DNA from 3 places in the Veillonella intestinalis genome. Region 2 is predicted to be linked to each of the others. Evidence: riboswitches for the same ligand, from Rfam matches in the RefSeq annotation. Region 2 holds a riboswitch; each other region holds the start of a gene.
The links. A riboswitch is a leader RNA that binds a small molecule or an ion and turns the genes downstream of it on or off. The one in region 2 is predicted to bind S-adenosylmethionine.
Positions count from the first base shown of each region.

Region 1: another riboswitch for S-adenosylmethionine. It lies ahead of metK (methionine adenosyltransferase); the one in region 2 lies ahead of NFR27_RS08865 (5-methyltetrahydropteroyltriglutamate--homocysteine S-methyltransferase).
Region 3: another riboswitch for S-adenosylmethionine. It lies ahead of NFR27_RS05345 (vitamin B12 dependent-methionine synthase activation domain-containing protein); the one in region 2 lies ahead of NFR27_RS08865 (5-methyltetrahydropteroyltriglutamate--homocysteine S-methyltransferase).

Region 1 is NZ_CALPCB010000002.1:177,800-184,658, forward strand. Features, by position in the region: gene NFR27_RS02215 (YicC/YloC family endoribonuclease) at 62-943, shown strand; gene remA (extracellular matrix/biofilm regulator RemA) at 970-1,236, shown strand; gene gmk (guanylate kinase) at 1,245-1,862, shown strand; gene rpoZ (DNA-directed RNA polymerase subunit omega) at 1,876-2,088, shown strand; gene coaBC (bifunctional phosphopantothenoylcysteine decarboxylase/phosphopantothenate--cysteine ligase CoaBC) at 2,126-3,307, shown strand; SAM riboswitch class I at 3,367-3,467, shown strand; gene metK (methionine adenosyltransferase) at 3,522-4,712, shown strand; gene priA (replication restart helicase PriA) at 4,869-6,859, shown strand, end outside.
Region 2 is NZ_CALPCB010000010.1:37,658-44,516, reverse strand. Features, by position in the region: gene NFR27_RS08890 (gluconate 5-dehydrogenase) at 1-696, opposite strand, end outside; gene kduI (5-dehydro-4-deoxy-D-glucuronate isomerase) at 857-1,699, opposite strand; gene NFR27_RS08880 (LacI family DNA-binding transcriptional regulator) at 1,814-2,842, opposite strand; gene NFR27_RS08875 (branched-chain amino acid transporter permease) at 3,251-3,583, opposite strand; gene NFR27_RS08870 (AzlC family ABC transporter permease) at 3,580-4,305, opposite strand; gene NFR27_RS08865 (5-methyltetrahydropteroyltriglutamate--homocysteine S-methyltransferase) at 4,295-5,440, opposite strand; SAM riboswitch class I at 5,507-5,618, opposite strand; gene NFR27_RS08860 ([FeFe] hydrogenase, group A) at 5,873-6,859, opposite strand, start outside.
Region 3 is NZ_CALPCB010000005.1:125,341-132,199, forward strand. Features, by position in the region: gene NFR27_RS05340 (homocysteine S-methyltransferase family protein) at 1-752, opposite strand, end outside; gene NFR27_RS05345 (vitamin B12 dependent-methionine synthase activation domain-containing protein) at 814-1,479, opposite strand; SAM riboswitch class I at 1,535-1,629, opposite strand; gene rsmG (16S rRNA (guanine(527)-N(7))-methyltransferase RsmG) at 1,829-2,620, opposite strand; gene mnmG (tRNA uridine-5-carboxymethylaminomethyl(34) synthesis enzyme MnmG) at 2,629-4,506, opposite strand; gene mnmE (tRNA uridine-5-carboxymethylaminomethyl(34) synthesis GTPase MnmE) at 4,537-5,925, opposite strand; gene jag (RNA-binding cell elongation regulator Jag/EloR) at 6,052-6,859, opposite strand, start outside.

The sequences.
Region 1 (6,859 bases), on a different contig from region 2:
AGAATATGAAGATTAAGACATATATGTGAAACAATATTATGTAGAAAGGATAACTGGTATTATGAATAGTATGACCGGTTTTGGTCGTGGCATTGGGGTTGATGAGAGTTTACAGATTACAATTGAAATAAAAAGTGTAAATTCACGATTTTTAGATCTTTATCTCAATATGCCATCAACCTTATATTTTTTAGAGAATACATTACGACGTCATATCAAAGAAACCCTTCAAAGAGGTAAAGTAGAAATTAATGTATCGCTTAAAAATACAAGTGATCGGGAGAAAGTTTTTACTGTAAATACAACGTTGGCTAATCAAATTCGAGATTTTTTAGTTGTCCAGGGTTTTTCACCAACTAAAGAACGAGTAGCCTTACGGGATATGATGAGTATTTCACAAGATTGGTTAGTTTTAGAAGATGTACCCTTTGAAGAGTCTAAATTAGAAGGCGCTGCTGTTAGCGCTTTAAATTTAGCGTTAAAGGGTCTTTGTGAAATGCGTGCTCTTGAAGGTAATAATTTACAAGTTGAAATTGAAAAACGAGTAAATACATTAGAGTCAGTATTGCAAGAAGTGACGGCTAACAAAGATATAGCTGTAAAAAAATACGAAGAGCGCTTATTACAGCGGATTCAAAACGTGCTAGATAAAACCGATGTAACGGTTAACATGGATCGTTTTCTGCAAGAAGTAGCCACTATGAGTGATAAAACAGATATTACAGAAGAAATTGTACGTTTTGGCTCTCATGTGGTACAATTAAGAAACACACTAAAAGAGAATCAACCGATTGGGCGTAAGTTAGATTTCTTATTACAAGAAATGAATCGAGAAGTAAATACAATGGGATCTAAAGGATCCGATTTAGCCATAACAGACCGTGTTGTAGTATTGAAATGTGAGTTAGAGAAAATTAGAGAGCAAATTCAAAATATAGAGTAGGTTGCAAGAGTAAGGAGTCACTAAGTATGAGTACAAAGCTTTTAAACATTGGATTTGGTAACATGGTTTCGGCAAATCGCCTAATTGCTATCATCAGTCCAGAGTCCGCGCCAATTAAACGAATGATTCAAGATGCGCGTGAAAAGAGTGTATTAGTAGATGCTACATATGGTCGTAAAACACGAGCTGTCTTAGTGATGGATAGTGGTCAGATTGTGTTATCAGCGATTCAACCAGAAACAGTAGCGCATCGTATTGTTCAAGCTACACCAGCTGAGTCTACGGAAGCGTAGGTGCTATTATGTCGGATAGAGGGATTTTGATTGTGTTATCTGGTCCTTCAGGGGCTGGTAAAGGGACTATTTGTGCCGAACTACGTAAACAAATGCCCAATCTTGTGTATTCAGTATCTATGACTACACGAGCACCACGCGTTGGTGAAGAAGAAGGGGTTAGTTATTTTTTTCGCAATAAGGAAACGTTTCAACAGCTTATCGAAGAAGATGCCTTCTTAGAATATGCTCAAGTATATGATAATTATTATGGCACGCCTAAGCAGCATGTAATGGATTTATTAAGCGAAGGCAAGAGCGTCATTTTAGAGATTGATATTCAAGGGGCTATGCAGGTAAAAGAGCGCTTTAGTGAAGCCGTGTTTATTTATATTGTACCGCCATCATTAGATATATTATCAAACCGTCTACGGGATCGTGGTACAGATGCTGCTGAGGTTATTGATAAGCGCCTTTCCAAAGCAAGCTCTGAATTAGCCTTAGCACATCGCTACGACTACATTGTGGTGAATGATATATTACCAGATGCAGTAGAAAAAGTGGCGTCCATTTTACGTGCTGAAGCTTGTAAAATTAAGCGAAATAAAGAAAAAATACAATATATTTATAAGCAATATGCGAAGTAAGGAGTAATGCGTTATGATGGTAAAACCTTTATTAAAGGATTTAGAAAAACATGTAGATAGTAAATATACATTGGTTACATTAGCAGCGAAGCGAGCTCGTGAATTAACCGATGGCGATGAAGCTATGGTTACCGGTCTTGATACAGATAAACCAGTATCAGTAGCGCTTCATGAAATTGCAGATGATAAAATTGGCTTTGCTCGTACTAAAGATGGTATTAAATAAAGCGTACGCTAAACGTGAACTATAATAGGTGTTGAGGATGAAAAATAAACACATAATCGTAGGTGTATCTGGTGGTATTGCTGCTTATAAAGCAGTAGAAGTAGTAAGTCGTCTTCGTAAATTAGGGGCAGAAGTAAAAGTTGTTATGACTGAAAATGCAACTAAATTTGTATCCCCTATGACATTTGGTGAAATTAGTGGACATCCAGTCGCTGTAAAGATGTTTGAAGATGTTCATGATTGGAATGTAGAGCACATTGCATTGGCTACTTGGGCTGATGCCTATGTAGTTGCACCTGCTACTGCTAATGTAATTGGTAAATTAGCATCTGGCATTGCTGATGATATGCTCACTACACAGCTTATGGCAACAAAAGCGCCTATCTTTTTATGCCCTGCTATGAATACTAATATGTATGAAAACCCTATTACGCAACGAAATATGAATACTTTACGAGAATTAGGCATGCATATTTTAGAAGCTGATAGTGGTCATTTAGCTTGTGGTGTAACGGGGAAAGGTCGTTTACCAGAACCAGCTCGCATTGTAGAGTGGTTATCTTTTCACATGATGAAAACTAATCTATTGTCTAATAAGACAGTAATCGTAACAGCTGGTGGTACACAAGAAGCTATCGATCCAGTGCGATATATTGGCAATCGTTCAAGCGGAAAAATGGGCTATGCTATAGCTGAACAAGCGGCCTTAGCTGGTGCTCGTACAATTTTAATTTCCGCGCCAACAAATTTGCCTGTGCCTTTTGGTGTAGAATTAGTTTCTGTTGATTCTGCTAGAGCTATGGAAGAAGCTGTAAATAGTCGCTATGAAGATTGTGATGCTGTTATTATGGCCGCTGCTGTAGCTGATTTTAGAGTCGAGAATATGGCTGACACAAAAATTAAGAAGATGGATACATTAGAACTTAAATTAGTCAAAAATCCAGACATTCTTAAAGGGCTAGGTGCGAATAAAACTCATCAAAAGTTAATTGGTTTTGCTGCGGAAACTCAAAATGTTATTGAATACGGCAAATCTAAGGTACTTAACAAAAATCTTGATATGTTAGTGGCCAATGATGTAAGTAAGCAAAATGCAGGCTTTAATGTTGACACTAATGAAGTTACCTTGATTTATCCAGGTGGTCAAGTTCGTCCATTGCCACTTATGACAAAAATTGATGTAGCTAAGCGAATTATTTCAGCCTTGGCAGAATTGTAATTCTATTGTATAATGAATCAGTGATATGAAGTATCACAATCAGTTTAATAATAACTTTTGTCTCATCAAGAGTAGTGGAGGGAAAGGCCCTGTGAAGCTACAGCAACCATTCATAATGAAAAGGTGCTAAGTCCGACGGTACTATGCCGAAAGATGGGGTTTGATTCCTCATCGTTTGGCTGATGAGGAATTTTTTTATGGAGGTATTGGGTAAATGGCTGAAAAACATGTTTTTTTCACATCAGAATCCGTAACAGAAGGTCATCCTGATAAAATTGCTGACCAAATTTCGGATGCTGTGCTTGATGCAATTCTTGCACAAGATCCAACGGCTCATGTTGCTTGCGAAACGCTCGTAACAACAGGTCAGGTTCATGTAGTAGGGGAAATTTCTACTAAATGTTATGTTGATATTAATCATATAGTGCGTGAAACTATTCGTGAAATTGGATATACTCGTGCTAAATATGGTTTTGATTGCGATACTTGTGGTGTTAATGTAGCGATTGATGAACAGTCCGTAGATATTGCTATGGGTGTTGATGATGCACTTGAAACTCGTGAAGGCGGAAGTGATAAATTTGATAAGATTGGTGCTGGTGACCAAGGTATGATGTTTGGTTACGCTACCAATGAAACAGAAGAATTTATGCCTATGCCAATCGCGTTGGCTCATCGTTTATCCCGTCAGTTAACTAAAGTTCGTAAAGATGGTACTTTACCATATCTTCGTCCCGATGGGAAAACTCAGGTAACTGTTGAATATGTAGATGGTGTGCCTAAGCGTATTGAAACTATCGTTATTTCTACACAACATGGTCCAGAAGTAACGCGTGAACAAATTGAAGCTGATTTAAAAGAATTAGTAATTAAACCAGTATTACCTGAAGGTTTTGTTGATGAAAATACTAAATTCTTTATTAATCCAACAGGCCGTTTTGTTATTGGTGGTCCTCAAGGGGATGCTGGTTTAACTGGTCGTAAAATTATTGTAGATACTTACGGTGGTATGGCTCGTCATGGGGGCGGTGCTTTCTCTGGTAAAGATCCTACAAAAGTTGACCGTAGTGCAGCGTATGCAGCTCGCTATGTAGCTAAAAACATTGTAGCAGCTGGCCTTGCTGATAAATGTGAAATTCAGATTGCTTACGCTATTGGCGTAGCAAAACCAGTATCCATTATGGTGGAAACTTTTGGCACTGCTAAAGTTGCGGAAGAAAAAATCGCGGAACTTGTTAAGAAACATTTTGACCTTCGTCCAGCAGGTATTATTGAAATGCTTGACTTGCTTCGTCCAATTTATCATCAAACAGCAGCATACGGTCACTTTGGTCGTACTGATGTTGATCTTCCTTGGGAACATACTGATAAAGCAGATATTCTTCGTAAAGAAGCAGGCTTATAATTAAAAATCGTCATACAAATAGGCATTCGACATTCTTAAGAATATTGTCGTTTCGTAATTTGTATGACGATTTTTTTATTGTATTCTAAGACTGTCTTTTATTTAAAAATATCGAAAAAAATGGTATAATAAAAAATACTGCAAAGGAGGGATAGTATGCGTGTAGCGGAGGTTATTATTAATCGCCCAGCAAAGAAAATGAATAGTCCATTCAGCTATGCTGTGCCGCCACAATTAGGCGAAATTGCCATTGGTACACGGGTAGCTGTCCCTTTAGGGCGAACAAAAGAAGAAGGTATACTTATTGGCTATCGTGAGTTAGATGAGATTCCTTCTTATGAAATCAAGCCTATTCAAGCAGTATTGGATAAAGAACCGTGGTTTACCCAGGAAATGCTAGCAACAGCAGAAAAATTAAGTAAATATTATTTATGCGCTTTATCGGAAGCGTTAAGTTTATTTACTATTGATAAGAAACAATTGAAAAGTTATGAACGGCCTAAAGAACAATGGCTAGTAGTGCAGCCCTGGTTTCAACCAGCGCATATTCCACTAAAACGGAAAAAGCAGCGAGAATTAGGTTTCTATTTACAAGAGTTAGGCACTGCATCGGTTCATAGCCTTCAAAAAGACGGTTTTACCTTACCGGTTATTAAACAAGTCATGATGTATGAAGGCATTACGGTAGAGGAGCGATATACTCAAACAAAGACAAAGTTTAATTCTTGTCCAATGAAAGAGTTATCCTTAACTGATGAGCAGCGCCAATGTTATGAACCGATTAAAACAGCGGTTACAAATTGTGTAGCTGATACTTTTTTATTACATGGTGTTACTGGTAGTGGCAAAACACAAATTTATATGAAAGCAGCCAGCGATTGCATTGCTATGGATCGTATTGCCATTGTACTGGTACCGGAAATTATGTTAACTAATCAAATTGTTACTCGGTTTGTAGAGGCATTTGGTGATGAAGTAGTGGTATTCCATAGTAAGTTAACGATTAGTGAGCGGTATAATAATTGGGAACGATTACGACGTAAAGATAGTCACATTATAATTGGTGCTCGGTCAGCTGTGTTTGCGCCTACTGAAGATATTGGGCTTATTATAGTAGATGAGGAGCATGATACATCATATAAACAAGAAGATATGGTCCGTTATCATGCTCGTGAAGTGGCTCAGTGGCGTTCTAAGGCCAATCATTGCCCTTTAATTTTAGGTTCGGCTACGCCATCTATTGAGTCGTATTATTTGGCTAAAGAGGGAATGTATAAGCTTTTAGAATTAAAGCATCGAATTTTTCACCAGCCATTACCTAAAGTACAGATTATTGATATGAAAGAAGAAATGATGTATGGCAATTATTCTGTATTTTCAGGAGCCATGAGTCATTTAATTCGTCAAACGCTAGCGAATAAAGAACAGATGATTGTTTTATTGAATCGTCGTGGGTATAGTACCTTTGTTATGTGTCGTGAATGTGGTGAACCGATTAAGTGTCCTCATTGTGATGTTGCTATGGTATATCACCAAAGTGGTGATGCGTTACGATGTCATTATTGTGAATATCATGAGCCTGTACCAAAAGTATGTCCTCATTGTGGTAGCCAGAAGATTAAATTCTTTGGTTCTGGCACACAAAAAGTAGAAGAAGAATTACAGCGTAATTTTCCAAAGGCTCGTATTGCCCGTTTAGATCAAGATGTCACCGCTAAAAAGGGCAATGGTGAACAAATTCTGGCTGATTTTGGTGCTGGGGCATACGATATTTTACTAGGTACTCAAATGGTGGCGAAAGGTCATGATTTTAAAGGTGTTACTGCCGTTGGCGTATTGACAGCGGACTCGGTATTAAATATTCCTTTATATAGTGCTTCAGAGCGAACCTTTGACTTATTAACACAGGTAGCAGGCCGTGCTGGACGAAGTACGGGGAAAGGGCAAGTAGTAATTCAAACCTATAATCCGCTACATTATGCTATAATAAAGAGTAAGGCTCATGATTATATTGGCTTTTATAATGAAGAAATACAGGCCCGTGAAATGCTCGGGTATCCACCGCTAGGCGCGATGATGCATTTTCGAATCCAGCATAAAGAGTCATCTAAAGCGATGGCCATTGCAGAAAAGATTGTTACTGCGTT
Region 2 (6,859 bases):
TACAGCTGGACCTTGTAAATCTTCAGGTGTACCCCAACGAGCAGCTGGTGTTTTAGCAATAATAAAGCTATTGAATGGATGACCTTCGGTACGAAGTGGTGCTGTCTGTGGCGTAGCAATGTAGCCAGGTCCAAGACCATTACATTGGATGTTATATTCGCCATATTCAGAAGCAATATTACGAGTTAACATTTTTAAGCCACCCTTAGCCGCTGCATAAGCAGATACTGTTTCACGGCCTAATTCACTCATCATGGAGCAAATGTTAATAATTTTACCATGACCTTTTTTAATCATTCCAGGGATAACAGCTTTAGCCATAATGAATGGACCTACTAAGTCGATATCAATTACTTGACGGAATTCATCGGCTGCCATTTCAGTCATTGGAATACGTTTAATAATTCCCGCATTATTTACAAGAATATCTATGCCACCAAGTTTTTCTTCAATATCTTTAATCATAGGAATGATTTCTTCTTCTTTAGTTACGTCTGCTACGTAGCCTACTGCATCAATGCCTACTTCTTTGTAATCAGCTACTGCTTTATCACGTGTTGCTTCATCTAAACAGTTGAAAGCAATCTTAGCACCTGCTCCAGCGAGTGCTTGCGCAATCGCAAAACCAATGCCATATACAGCCCCTGTTACGAGTGCTACTTTTCCATCTAAGCGGAATTGTTCTAAGCCGTTCATGAGAACCTCCAATTTTATAAATTTAAGTAATAGATTTAAGTTTCAGATACAAATAAACCGAGCAAAATTCGTATGTGTATCGATTTCTAAAAGTGTTAAAAAAATATATTTTTAACATCAGTATTTTTATTAACTACTTCGTATATATCTTCAGTAGCTACTATTTCATATCCGTAATTGCAATATGATCCATATCATCAAACGCTTGGTTTTCGCCACCCATAGCCCAGATGAAGGTATAGTTGGATGTACCAGCACCAGCATGTAAGCTCCAAGAAGGACTAATTACAGCTTCTTCATTGTGCATTACGATATGGCGTGTTTCCTGTGCTTCACCCATCATATGGAATACAACATTATCTTGTGGTACTTCAAAGTAGAAGTAAATTTCCATACGACGCTCATGTGTATGTGGCGGCATAGAATTCCAAACACTACCTGGTTTTAACTGAGTTAACCCCATAGATAACTGGCAAGTTTCTAATACATCTGGATGAATAAACTGATTAATCACACGATCATTAGCTGTTTCCATGGCCCCCATAGGACGTTTGTTAGCTTTTGCCATTGGAATAAAGGTTGTTTTATGAGACGTATGTGCTGGGGCAGACACCATGTAGAATTTAGCCGGTTTTGCTGGATCAACGCTCTGGAACATTACTTCTTTAGTTCCTTTAGTAATATATACGCAATCGGTATATGTAAGGTTAAATTCTTCGCCATCAGCTACGATTTTACCATCGCCACCAACATTAAAAATACCAATTTCACGGCGTTCTAAGAAGAAGTGTGTACCAAATGTATGCCAAATGTCCATACCTTTTTCAAGGTTAACCACTTCATTAACTGGCATACAACCAAGCGTTACCATGCGGTCAACGTGGCTATATACAGCCGTTACTTCATCAGCCTTAAAAATGTCTTGAATCAAAAATTCATTGCGCAACTCCTCAGTTGTATAACGTTTAATGTCGCGCGGGTTTACACTATAACGTGTATCCATGTGTGTCACTCCTTTTATATACTCTTAAAATAAATACCTAACTTATCCTTTGTAATAATTCTATATTAGAGTTCATTGAAACGAGCTCATTATTACCTTAATTAACTACACCACTTATAGTGACTGGCGTTCAACAATGGAGCATGGTAAAATTACTTTTTGGCGTTCCAATACTTCACTAGCGGCCTCATTCAAAGATTCCTTAATGCGACCAACTAATAAGCGAGCACATTCTTGGCCTATTTCATAAGTCGGTAATTCAACAACGGAAATACCAGGTCCAATGACATCCATCCAGGTCCAGTTATCATAACTATATACTCCTAAGTCTTGAGGAATAGTTAGCTGTTGTTGACGTGTAATCTTAGCAATATCACTAAGCACTACCCCGTTACCAGCAAATACAGCAAATCGTTCCTTCGCTTGTCGTGCTGCTGCTAGTTCTGTCATCACCGTATTGGTAAGTATATCCTTTGTTGTTTTATCATACTCTAAGGTAAGTGCTGATCGCCCTGTTTTGGCTTCATACTGTTTCACAAATTCATCAAAGCGTAAACGACGAATACCATTGGTACCGACTCGCCGAGTAGCAAATAAAATTCGCTCATACCCTTTGCTTAATAATAAGTCTAAACTAGCCTCTGTAATATGCTCCGTATCTGATGATACTAAATCACAATCACAACCTGCCACTGGTCGGTCAGCTAATACAATCGGCATAACTGAACGGTTTACTTCATTTAAGTATTCCACTTCAGCACCCGTTGCATTAATAACTATACCATCTACACCTTGGGCAATCATAGATTGAATATATCGCCGTTCTTTCTGTGGATCATCAGCCGCATCAGCTAAGAGTACGGTAAATCCATGTTCTTCACACCAATCAGCAATACCAGAATATAGAATGGCTGAGAAGGGACTCGAAATATCAGACACTATAACCCCAATCATATGACTTTGTTGTAAACGTAAGCTACGAGCCATTTTATTTGGCTTATACTCGATTTCCTTAATTACTTCACTAATTCGTTCCCGTGTGGCCGCTGACATATATTCATATTTACCATTTAAGTATCTAGAAATTGTTGTCTTTGAAAAACCTGTGCGTTCAGCTACATCGGCAATCGTTATTTTACCCATATAGCAGCCTCCTTTCCTATCTTGCGCATAAAAGAGGTAAGCACTTAGCTACTCCATACACGAACTATTAGATCCCCTTTAGTGTGGTCAAATAGACCATCACTCACTCCTTAACTTACACAATATTTGTTGTGTATCGATTTACGAAATCGTTTTCGTAACTTCGTCACAATCATAATACAACAAGAAGAATGTTTTTACAACATATTTGCTATGCATTGTTAACATACGACTTTTATTTTTACACTATTTTTACTATTTATTTACGAGCAAAAAGCCCGATTCACTCCGTAATTACTAGAGGAATCGGGCTATAGCTGTTTTGCATGCTTAGCACTATTTTTTATTAAAACTTCAAAATAATGGTAAATAATCATCTTTCCCATTATTATAGTTAGCAATTTTTGCTCACTTCACAAATACCTGCTGAATAAGAACCATATATACAACAGTCCCCGTAGCAATACTCAATAACATATTGCGCTTTAATAAATGTACCAAGATAATACTTACAATAGCAATGATTTCAGGTAAGCCATGGGGATAGGTCCACACTGTCATGTCTTTTAAAGAATATACTACCAATAAACCCATAACAGCGGCTGGCAACACAGTGCCTAAATAAGCAATAATAGCAGGTGGCTTACCCGCTTTTGAAAAAATAAGAAATGGGGTAAACCGCGTTGCCATAGTGCCTAAAACAACAGCACCAATCGTAAGTACAATTTCCCAACCAGTCATATATTACGCGCCTCCTTTTCACCCTTACTATTAAACCAAAAGAGTCCACAGAATATAATGACCATCAATGCCATGGCTGGCAAAATAAATAAATTAGGACCTAACAAATACAGCATGCCAAGTGCCACGAAGAAACCAATCAAACCAGACTGATATTTTTTAGCTGTTAATAACATGTCTAAAAATATGACTGTAAATAAGGCCGTTAAAATAAATTCAATCCCTTGCATATTGAATTTAATAAAATGACTCCCTATAGCGCCAAGGGCAACACCGCCTACCCAATATATATAGTTTAGCCAAGTTACATGTAAATAAAACCACCCTCGATCAATTTGACTCGGTAAATTAATGGTCGCATTAATAGCAAATGTTTCATCACATAAACCATAAATCAACGGATATTTCTTCCAATCTAAGGGGCCATAACGAGTCAACATAGTAAGGCCATAAAAAATATGACGCCCATTGACCATAAAAGCTAATACGAATGCCCCTAAAGGATCAAATGGCGCAGCCAACAAGGCTACAGTGACAAACTCCATAGATCCTGCAAAAATAGTAGCACTCATAAGAAATGGCAAATACCAAGGCAAGCCCTGTCCTACTGCATACAAGCCATAAGAAATTCCTAAAAAAAGGAAACTAGCACAAATCGGTACTGTTAGGGGGAAAGCATAGCGAAAGGCTTCCCGACCTTTATTTGTTTCATCAATCTTCATAAGGCCCCCAAGCCTTTTCTGCCACACGTTTAATAAGGGCTAACTTCGCAAATTGCTCTGCTTCAGTTAGATTATTGCCTTCCTCCGTGGAGGCAAAGCCACACTGTGGACTTAAGGCTAATTGTTCTTTTGGTACATATAGCGATGCTTCTTCAATACGGGCTAATAAATCTTCTTCTTTTTCTAACTCAGGGAATTTAGAAGTCACTAAACCTAGTACCACTTTTTGATTTTTAATAAACCGCAATGGTGCAAAACCACCCGCTCTATCAGAGTCATACTCCAAGAAGAAGCCATCAATATGACAATGACCAAACAAGGTCTCTGCAATTGGTTCATAACCACCAGACGAGAACCAAGTCGATCTAAAATTACCACGACAAATATGCATAGTCACGGCTAAATCATCTGGTTTTCCTTCTAATGCATAATTAATAACTTCCACATATTTTTTAGCAATATATTGCAAATCTAAGCCACGAGCTGCATATTCTTTACGCTTAGTTTCATCACAAAATTCACCCCAAGAAGTATCATCTAATTGCAAATAACGACAACCAGCTGCATAAAAAGCTTGAATTGCCTTGCGATATGCTTTAGCAATAGCCTCAAATAAGGCTTCTTCTTGCGCATATTGTGGTAATGCTTCATAATGTTCTTCACGGACACAACAAATCAAATGAAGCATAGATGGTGAAGGAATCGTAAATTTAGCAACAGCGCTATCCCCTGCACATTCTTTCACAAACTGAAAGTCTTTTATAAATGGATGATCCTCAGGGAAATCAATGTCACCTACGATTTTAAGCGTAGCCGCCTTTGGCTGATGCCCTTTGAAAGCCACAGACCACTGTTCTGCTTTAATTCGCTCAACACCCACTAATTGTTCTAAAAAGTCCAAATGCCAGTAAGCTCGACGGAACTCACCATCAGTTACAGCTCGTAAGCCTACTTCTACTTCTTTATTAATCAAATCGCGAATTGAATCATCTTCTACTTTACGTAATTCTACTGCATTTATCTTGCCTGCTTCGACGGCTTGACGAGCTTCTTTTACTGCATCAGGTCGCAAAAAGCTACCTACTACATCATAACGAAATGGTCCTTTACCGATTACTTGTTTTGTATTACTCATACTCTCAGTCTCCTCTCCTAGTGGCCCATAAATAAAAAAAGTCGTCAACAAATGACGACCTATGTCTTATCATCTGTCGGTTTCCCGTTGGACTTAGCACCTTGCTTCATAACCCCAATTATAAAGCAGGTTGCCGCAGCATCAATGGGCCAGTTCCCTCAGCTGCTCTGGATGATACTATACAATTATTAATAAAGGCATATTAAATATCACCTTTTGGATATATATTATGATACTTCAAATAAAACATATCTGTCAACTGTAGTTGTACCAGCAAGCATAGCTATAAAATAATAATCTACCCTCTGCTTTTTACTTAGTATATAAAAAGGGCATTGAAGCTAATGCTTAGCACCAGCCTCCAATGCCCTATTTGTCTTATAGTTAAGCTATAGTAAAACTAGTCTCATCTCAATATATAATAGCCTAGTTTTATTCAGGCTTTTTAAATTTAGGAGATGTTGGACAAGTTTCAGGTGTTACATCTTTACGAACACCTAAATCAGCACTGCGATCAGTGTAATGAGTATGTAACAATTCTTCGGAACGTTCCCCTAATGGTTTACCTAAGAATTCTTCGTAAATTGCCTTAATTTCTGGATTTTCATAGCTGGAACGAAGTTTCATTTCAGAATCAGCTTTATAAATACCTTCAATACGAGCTGATTTTACTTTATCAGCTACTGGCATTTTAACGCGTGGCTGACCGCCACCACCAATACAACCACCACGGCAAGCCATCATTTCAATGAAATCATATTTCTTGCCAGTTGCTTTCATATTATCTAAGAAATCGCGGATATTTTTACCACCATGAACTACGGCAACTTTTAATGTTTTACCAGCGATTTCAACGTCAGCTTCTTTAACACCTTCCATACCACGAACATCTTGTAAGTTAGTGAAAGGTTCTGGAGATGGTTCATTACCAGTGATGAATTTGTAAGCACTACGCATAGCCGCTTCCATTACGCCACCAGTGTTACAGAAAATAACACTACCACCAGTTTCAGCACCAATATATTTATCCATAGTAGATTCTTCTACTTGTGTGAAATCAATACCAGACTCACGAATCCATTTTGCAAACTCACGAGTAGTAATGCAATAATCAGTATCGCGAAGATCTTCTTTGCCCCAGTATTCAGCAGATTTGTTCTGTTCTGGACGACGAATTTCAAATTTCTTAGCTGTACATGGTGCTACACTTACGGATACAATTTTTTCTGGATCCAATTTCATTTTTTCAGCAAAATATGTTTTTAACATAGCTGCTTCCATAGCAATACAGCTACGAGTTGTAGAAATATTAGGTAAATATTCTGGATAATATGTTTCAGCAAATTTTACCCATGCTGGACAGCAACTAGTGAACTGTGGCAATTCGCCATGACCATTAATAACACGTTCAATTAATTC
Region 3 (6,859 bases), on a different contig from region 2:
ACCGGTGATAAAGGAAATATCGTTTCTTTACCGACTAATTTAGGCATACCTGCATTAGGTTGAGCACTTATAGGCAAATTAGTAACCGATGCTAACCGTTCTACTAAAGGAATTAATTGCTCAGGTCCCAAGGAACAATTAATACCTACTACATCAGCGCCCATAGCTTCTACTGTAATAGCCGCTACTTCTGGTGGTGTACCTGTAATAGTTCGGCCATCTTCATTAAATGAAAATTGGCAGATAACACCCACTTCTTCTTTTGTTTTATTAAGAGTTTTACGCGCATCAAGAGCCGCTAATAAAGCAGCCCGCATTTCCTGTATATCAATAATAGTTTCAATAATAATAAAGTCCACACCTGCTTCAATTAAAGCAAGAGCTTGTTCATAATAAGAATTATAGACTTCATCAAAACTAATTTGTCCCAAAGGTTCTATAAATTGACCTGTAGGTCCCATAGATCCTGCCACTTTAGCCTCTTTTTTAACTGATGCTATAGCTTGTTTGGCTACTTTTACAGCTGCTGTATTTATATCCTTAACTCTATGAGCTAAGCCATAATCAACTAATTTTAAACTACACGCACCAAATGTATTGGTTGTTATGATATCACTACCACTTTGTAAATATGCTTTATGAATAGCCGTCACTATATCTGGTTGATTCACATTAAATAATTCAGGACATTCCCCTTCTACTAGCCCTGATTGTTGTAACATTGTGCCCATAGCACCATCAAAAATATACATACTATCGCCTCATCTCTCTAATTTATCCCTATACTAATCTTACATTTTGATACTCATATACTCATATTTTTCGTGATATACAATTTACTTGAGCACAAGATGTACAACCTCGCTTAGTTAATACCTCTTCATCATTAGGCATACAACCGATAATAGCAGTCACTGATTTTCTCGGAAATAATAAAAAACTATCAGTCACTGATACATTAATTTTTTCAGCACCTATAATACGGGCTAAGTCCTTTTGTACTGTTAAATCCCAATTACCATATCCAGGACTAAAACGCCAAGTTGTCTTATATCCAGCTTTTTCAGCTTCTTGCTGTATTACTTCATTGACTTGATTAGCTACTTGTTCTACTGCTGCCGTAGCCGCTGCATCCATCAATAACCCCAGTGTATAATTACCGTCCTTAAATAATTCAGCACTGCGTAATTCTACATCTTCACCAAGGGTAACTGCCATAACATAGACTTTAGTAGCATTGCCTAAATGCTCACGAATAGAACTTCCTTCAATTTGAAGTGGTGGATTACTCTTAATCAGCCCCTGTTTAGCATCATATTCATAAGCTTCATATACACCGCTAGGATCTGCCACCAATTGAACTTCTAAACAAGCCTCTTTGACATATTCTTTTGGAAACTCTTTGGCCTTCTGCAAACCTGCATAGCGTGTGGCTTCATCTATATCAATTTGTGGTAAACGTCCATTATAAATTGCCATACGCACATCTCCTCTATCTAAAAAAAACCTCTATCTAACTTAGATAGAGGATCTCTCCTTATCTATCAGTTTCCTGTTGGAAGTAGCACCTTGCTATTGCTGGTTGCCGGATATCATTGGGCCAAGTCCCTCCATCGCTCTTGATAAGGCTAACATATAAAAATAGAATACCGTCTACACTATAGATTGTCAAGAAAAACCCCTGAGTATGCAGGGTTTCACCTATATGTAAAAAATACACTTTGTTATAGGTAAAACCTTCAACACAGGGGTTTTATATTATTTGTCCAATTATATTTAGTTATTTAGGCTATTATTTACTCAACCATCTATTCTATTATCTATTTAATTATACTAACGGTTTTAACTTAATCTCTTTTGGTTTTCGAGGATACTGCTTAGGCGTAACACCTGTTTTACGTGTATAAATAATTGCTCGCTTATCTGTTAACGTCGGTAATTGAACCGGCTTCATATTAGCAATTTCGCCTTTTAATACTTGTAAAGCTTTCTTTGCTTCGCCTATTTCCTCTTCATAAGCAGCCCCTTTTAAAGCTACCATGTAACCATTCTGTTTCACATAAGGCAATGCCCATTCTAATAAAATAGGTAATCTAGCAACCGCACGACTGGTTACAATATCATAAATCCCTCGATGATCTAAAGTATGACTCATGTCTTCAGCACGACCATGTAAAGTTATGACATTAGATAAGTCTAACGCTGTAATAACTGACTCTAAAAAAGTAAGTCTCTTTTGTAAGGAATCAAATAAAGTAATTTTTAAATCAGGACGCATAATAGCTAATGGAATGCCTGGAAAACCAGCGCCTGTCCCCAGGTCTAACAACTTAGCGCCTTCTTTAAATACTACACCAATTAAAGAGTTTGTAGTATGTTGAATTGCTCCATCAGTAGTATGGACCTTTGCTGTTTCATCGGAAACAGTATCTAATGCTGTTAAAGAGTCTACAAAATGCTTTACTGCTACTTCATGAGGATCTGTAATAGCCGTTAAATTTAAGCTTTTATTGGTCTCTATAAGCATTTCATAAAATGTATTAAATTGTCCCAACTGCTTTGCGGTTGCCTTAAAACCAGCAGCTTCTAATTGAACAGCTAAATTATCAGTAAAGTTCATAGACCCTCCTAGGATTGTTGTTCACGACGATATTGCTCTAATTGAATCAACAATACAGATACATCCGCTGGTGAAACACCAGAAATACGACTAGCTTGGCCAATGGAATGAGGTTTAATTTGTGCTAATTTCTGTTTCGCTTCTAAGGAAATGCCCTTCATAGTCTCATAGTCCCAATCAGCGGGAATAATCTTTTCTTCTAATTTTCGCACTTTAGCCACTTGTTCCATTTGTTTTTTAATATAACCATCATAAGTGATCATAATGTCGATTTCTTCTTCCACATCTGGCGTATAACGGGATAAATTGAATGATTCCGCTACATCACCATACGATAACTCATTACGTTTTACTAAATCAAATGCTTTAATACCAGTCTTAATAGGCGCTGTTCCCATAGCTTCTAATTTAGCCTGTACTTCAGTTGATGGATTAATTGGCGTATTTTGTAATTCAGCTAATCCTTGTTCAATTAAGGCTTTCTTTGCTTTAAAACGAGCATATCGTTCTTCTGTAACAAGGCCAATTTCATAGCCTTTTTCAGTTAAACGCATATCCGCATTATCTTGACGTAATAATAAACGATATTCACTTCGACTTGTCATCATGCGATACGGTTCTTTCGTCCCTTTAGTTACTAAATCGTCAATTAATACACCAATATACGCTTCTGAACGCGATAAAATGAATGGCTCTTTACCCTGTAAGTATAAAGCTGCATTAATACCAGCCATTAAACCTTGAGCAGCTGCTTCTTCATAACCAGAAGTGCCATTAGCTTGTCCTGCAGAATATAAACCTTTAATGGATTTAACCTGCAAAGCTGGAGTCAATTGCAAAGGATTTAAGCAATCGTATTCAATAGCATAAGCAGGACGCATAATTTCAACCCCTTCAAGGCCTGGAATTGTACGCAAGAATTTGTATTGCACATCAATTGGCAAACTTGTACTCATACCTTGAACATACATTTCATTAGTATGATTACCTTCTGGCTCAACAAATAATTGATGGCGATTCTTATCACTGAAACGCACTACCTTATCTTCAATAGAAGGGCAATAGCGAGGGCCTGTACCTTCAATGATACCTGTATACATAGGGGCTCTGTTTAAATTAGCACGAATAATATCATGCGTTTCTTCACTCGTATATGTCAACCAACATACTTGTTCATTGCGATTTGTCCAATCAGACATAAAGGAGAATGAGCGATACATGCCATCCCCTGGTTGTTCCGTCATATGCTCTAAAGTCAAAGTACGCTTATCTACACGAGCTGGTGTGCCCGTTTTAAAACGCATTAATTCAATGCCATGCTTACGTAAAGAATCTGATAATAATTCAGCCGTACGCTGTCCATTAGGACCACCTGTATAGGTCAATTCGCCTGTAATAATTTTACCTTTTAAGTAAGTACCAGTGCAAAGTATGATAGCCTTTGCTTCATATACTTCACCTAGTTCACTTAAAATTCCTTTCACTTTACCATCTTCAATAAGCAATTCATTGACCATAATTTGCTTTACATTTAGATTATCTGTGTTTTCTAGCGTCTCTTTCATTAAACGTTGATAAGCTACTTTATCTGATTGTGCTCGTAACGAATGAACGGCTGGCCCTTTACCAGTGTTAAGCATACGCATTTGTATAGCTGTAGCATCTGCATTAATAGCCATTTGACCACCTAAAGCATCTAATTCATAAACTAAATGACTTTTACCTGGTCCACCTACGGCTGGATTACATGGCATAAGGGCAATATTATCTAAATTAAGGGTTGCCATTAACGTGCGTTGTCCCATACGAGCTGTAGCAAGTGCTGCTTCACAACCAGCATGACCACCACCAATGACAATAATATCATACGTATCAACTGTGTACATACTATCTCCTATCCCTCTTGCGAGGCTATCTTATTTACCTAAGCAGAATCGACTAAATAGCTCATCTACCATAGATTCTCGTAAACTATCCCCTGTAATATCCCCTAAACGCTCCCAAGCTTCACGCATATCAGTTACTACAAAATCAACTGGTAATCCTGATTCAATCGTTGACAAAGAAGTTTCTAATTGGCTTTTTGCTTGTTCCATCAATGTAATATGACGAACATTACTTAATAAAGCAGTGGATTCATTTTGAACAGTGCCACCATAAACTAATTGTTTTACAGCTTCTGCTAACACGTCCATACCTTCTCCATTAGCTGCACTAATAGTAGCAATTACAGTAAATTCACCATAATCACTTACTGTAGATTCTGTAATAACAGCCCCTTTATCCGCTTTATTAAGAAAGACTATCGTATTTTTTCCTGAAGTACTTCGTAGCATCACTTCTTCTTCCGCTGTTAATGGCTTTGAAGCATCAATAACACAAACTACGATTTGTGCTGATTCTAAATACTCTTTTGCACGATCAACTCCGATTTTTTCTACAATATCATCGGTTTCACGAATCCCTGCTGTATCAATCAAACGTACAGGAATTCCTTCAATCGTAATAGCTTCTTCAATACTATCGCGAGTCGTTCCTGGTACATCCGTAACAATGGCTCGGTTTTCACGTAATAAAGCATTCATCAAACTTGATTTGCCCGCATTAGGACGACCTACAATGGCTGTAACTATACCATCACGCAATAGACGCCCTCGATTAGCCATAGCCAATAAATTATCAATTTGTCCTAAAATTGGTCGCAATTTAGCCGCTGTTTCATCCATCGTAAGTTCTTCAATATCTTCTTCTGGATAATCAATAGCCACTTCTAAATGAGCAATTAAAGCAATTAAATCTTCACGAATAGTACGAATTAATTGAGCTAACGTACCATCCAATTGTTTAACAGCTACAGATAAGGATTGCTCTGATTTTGCTTCAATAATATCTATAATAGCTTCTGCCTGTGTTAAATCGATACGGCCATTTAAAAAAGCTCGTTTCGTAAATTCTCCAGGCTCCGCTAAGCGGGCCCCTTGGCGAAGCAATACTTTCAAAATTTCACGCACCACCACGATACCGCCATGGCACTGTATTTCTATCACATCCTCAGCTGTAAATGATTGAGGACCTCGCATAATTAAAAGTAATACCTCATCCAGCACTTCATTGTCTTTCTGAGGATCTATAATATGACCATATTGAATGGTTCGATTCGGCCGTTTTTCTAAAGGTACGGTTCCCTTAGCTTGAAATAATGAGCTCACTATTTCAAAGCAACGAGTGCCACTCACTCGAATAATTCCTACACCACCAATACCAGGGGGCGTAGCAATAGCAGCAATCGTATCTTCTGTATACATGGTTTGCTCCTTATAGCAACGATATTACAATGTATAATTAACTTTCGTATTTAACAATTAAAACATCATAAATCATAGTAAAAATAAAACCCGATCATAGATCGGGTTTTATGACTCGCACATAGCTTATCGTTTATAAGCAATGACTACGTGACGATATGGTTCTTCACCTTCACTATCAGTCACAATATGTGGTTCATTTTGAAGCGTTAAATGAATAATTTTACGTTCAAACGCACTCATTGGTTCTAACGAAATTTTTTGACGATTTCGTTTAACCTTTGAAGCTAAACGTTTTGCTAAATTCATTAACGTTTCTTCACGACGAGCTCGATAATTTTCCACATCTACCACAATATGGCAATGACCCGCTACTTCTTTGTTGGCCACTAAATTAGTTAAATACTGAATAGCATCCAAAGTTTGACCATGTTTACCAATCAATATGCCTAATTCTTCACCATGAATTTGGAAGGTAATTTTATCAGCTGTCATCATTTTTTCAATCTGCACAGTTAAGCCCATTTTAGCAAACATATCTTGTAAGAATTGTTTACCTTTATCAGCTATGCGGATTTGTTCTTCTTTTGAAATCGCTTCACGCTGTGGTTTTACAGCTGCCACTACTTCAGTAGCTACTTCATCAGCTGCAGTTACTGTTGATTCAACAACTTCAGCCACTTTTGCTTCTGCTTCATTTACAGCTACTTTTACTTCTTCTACAGTAGCTTCTACTTTTTCTTCCACTACAGCAACTGTTTCATCAATAGCTTGCGCTATTTTTTCTGTTACTGGGGCTTCTTCAAAGTATAAACGCACTAACGCATCACGACGACCAATGCCTAAAAAGCCACTGGATGGCTGTTCTAATACTTTAGTATCAGCCACTACTTTACCATCTTCTTTAAGCTGTGCCGTTCCTTTAGCTACAGCT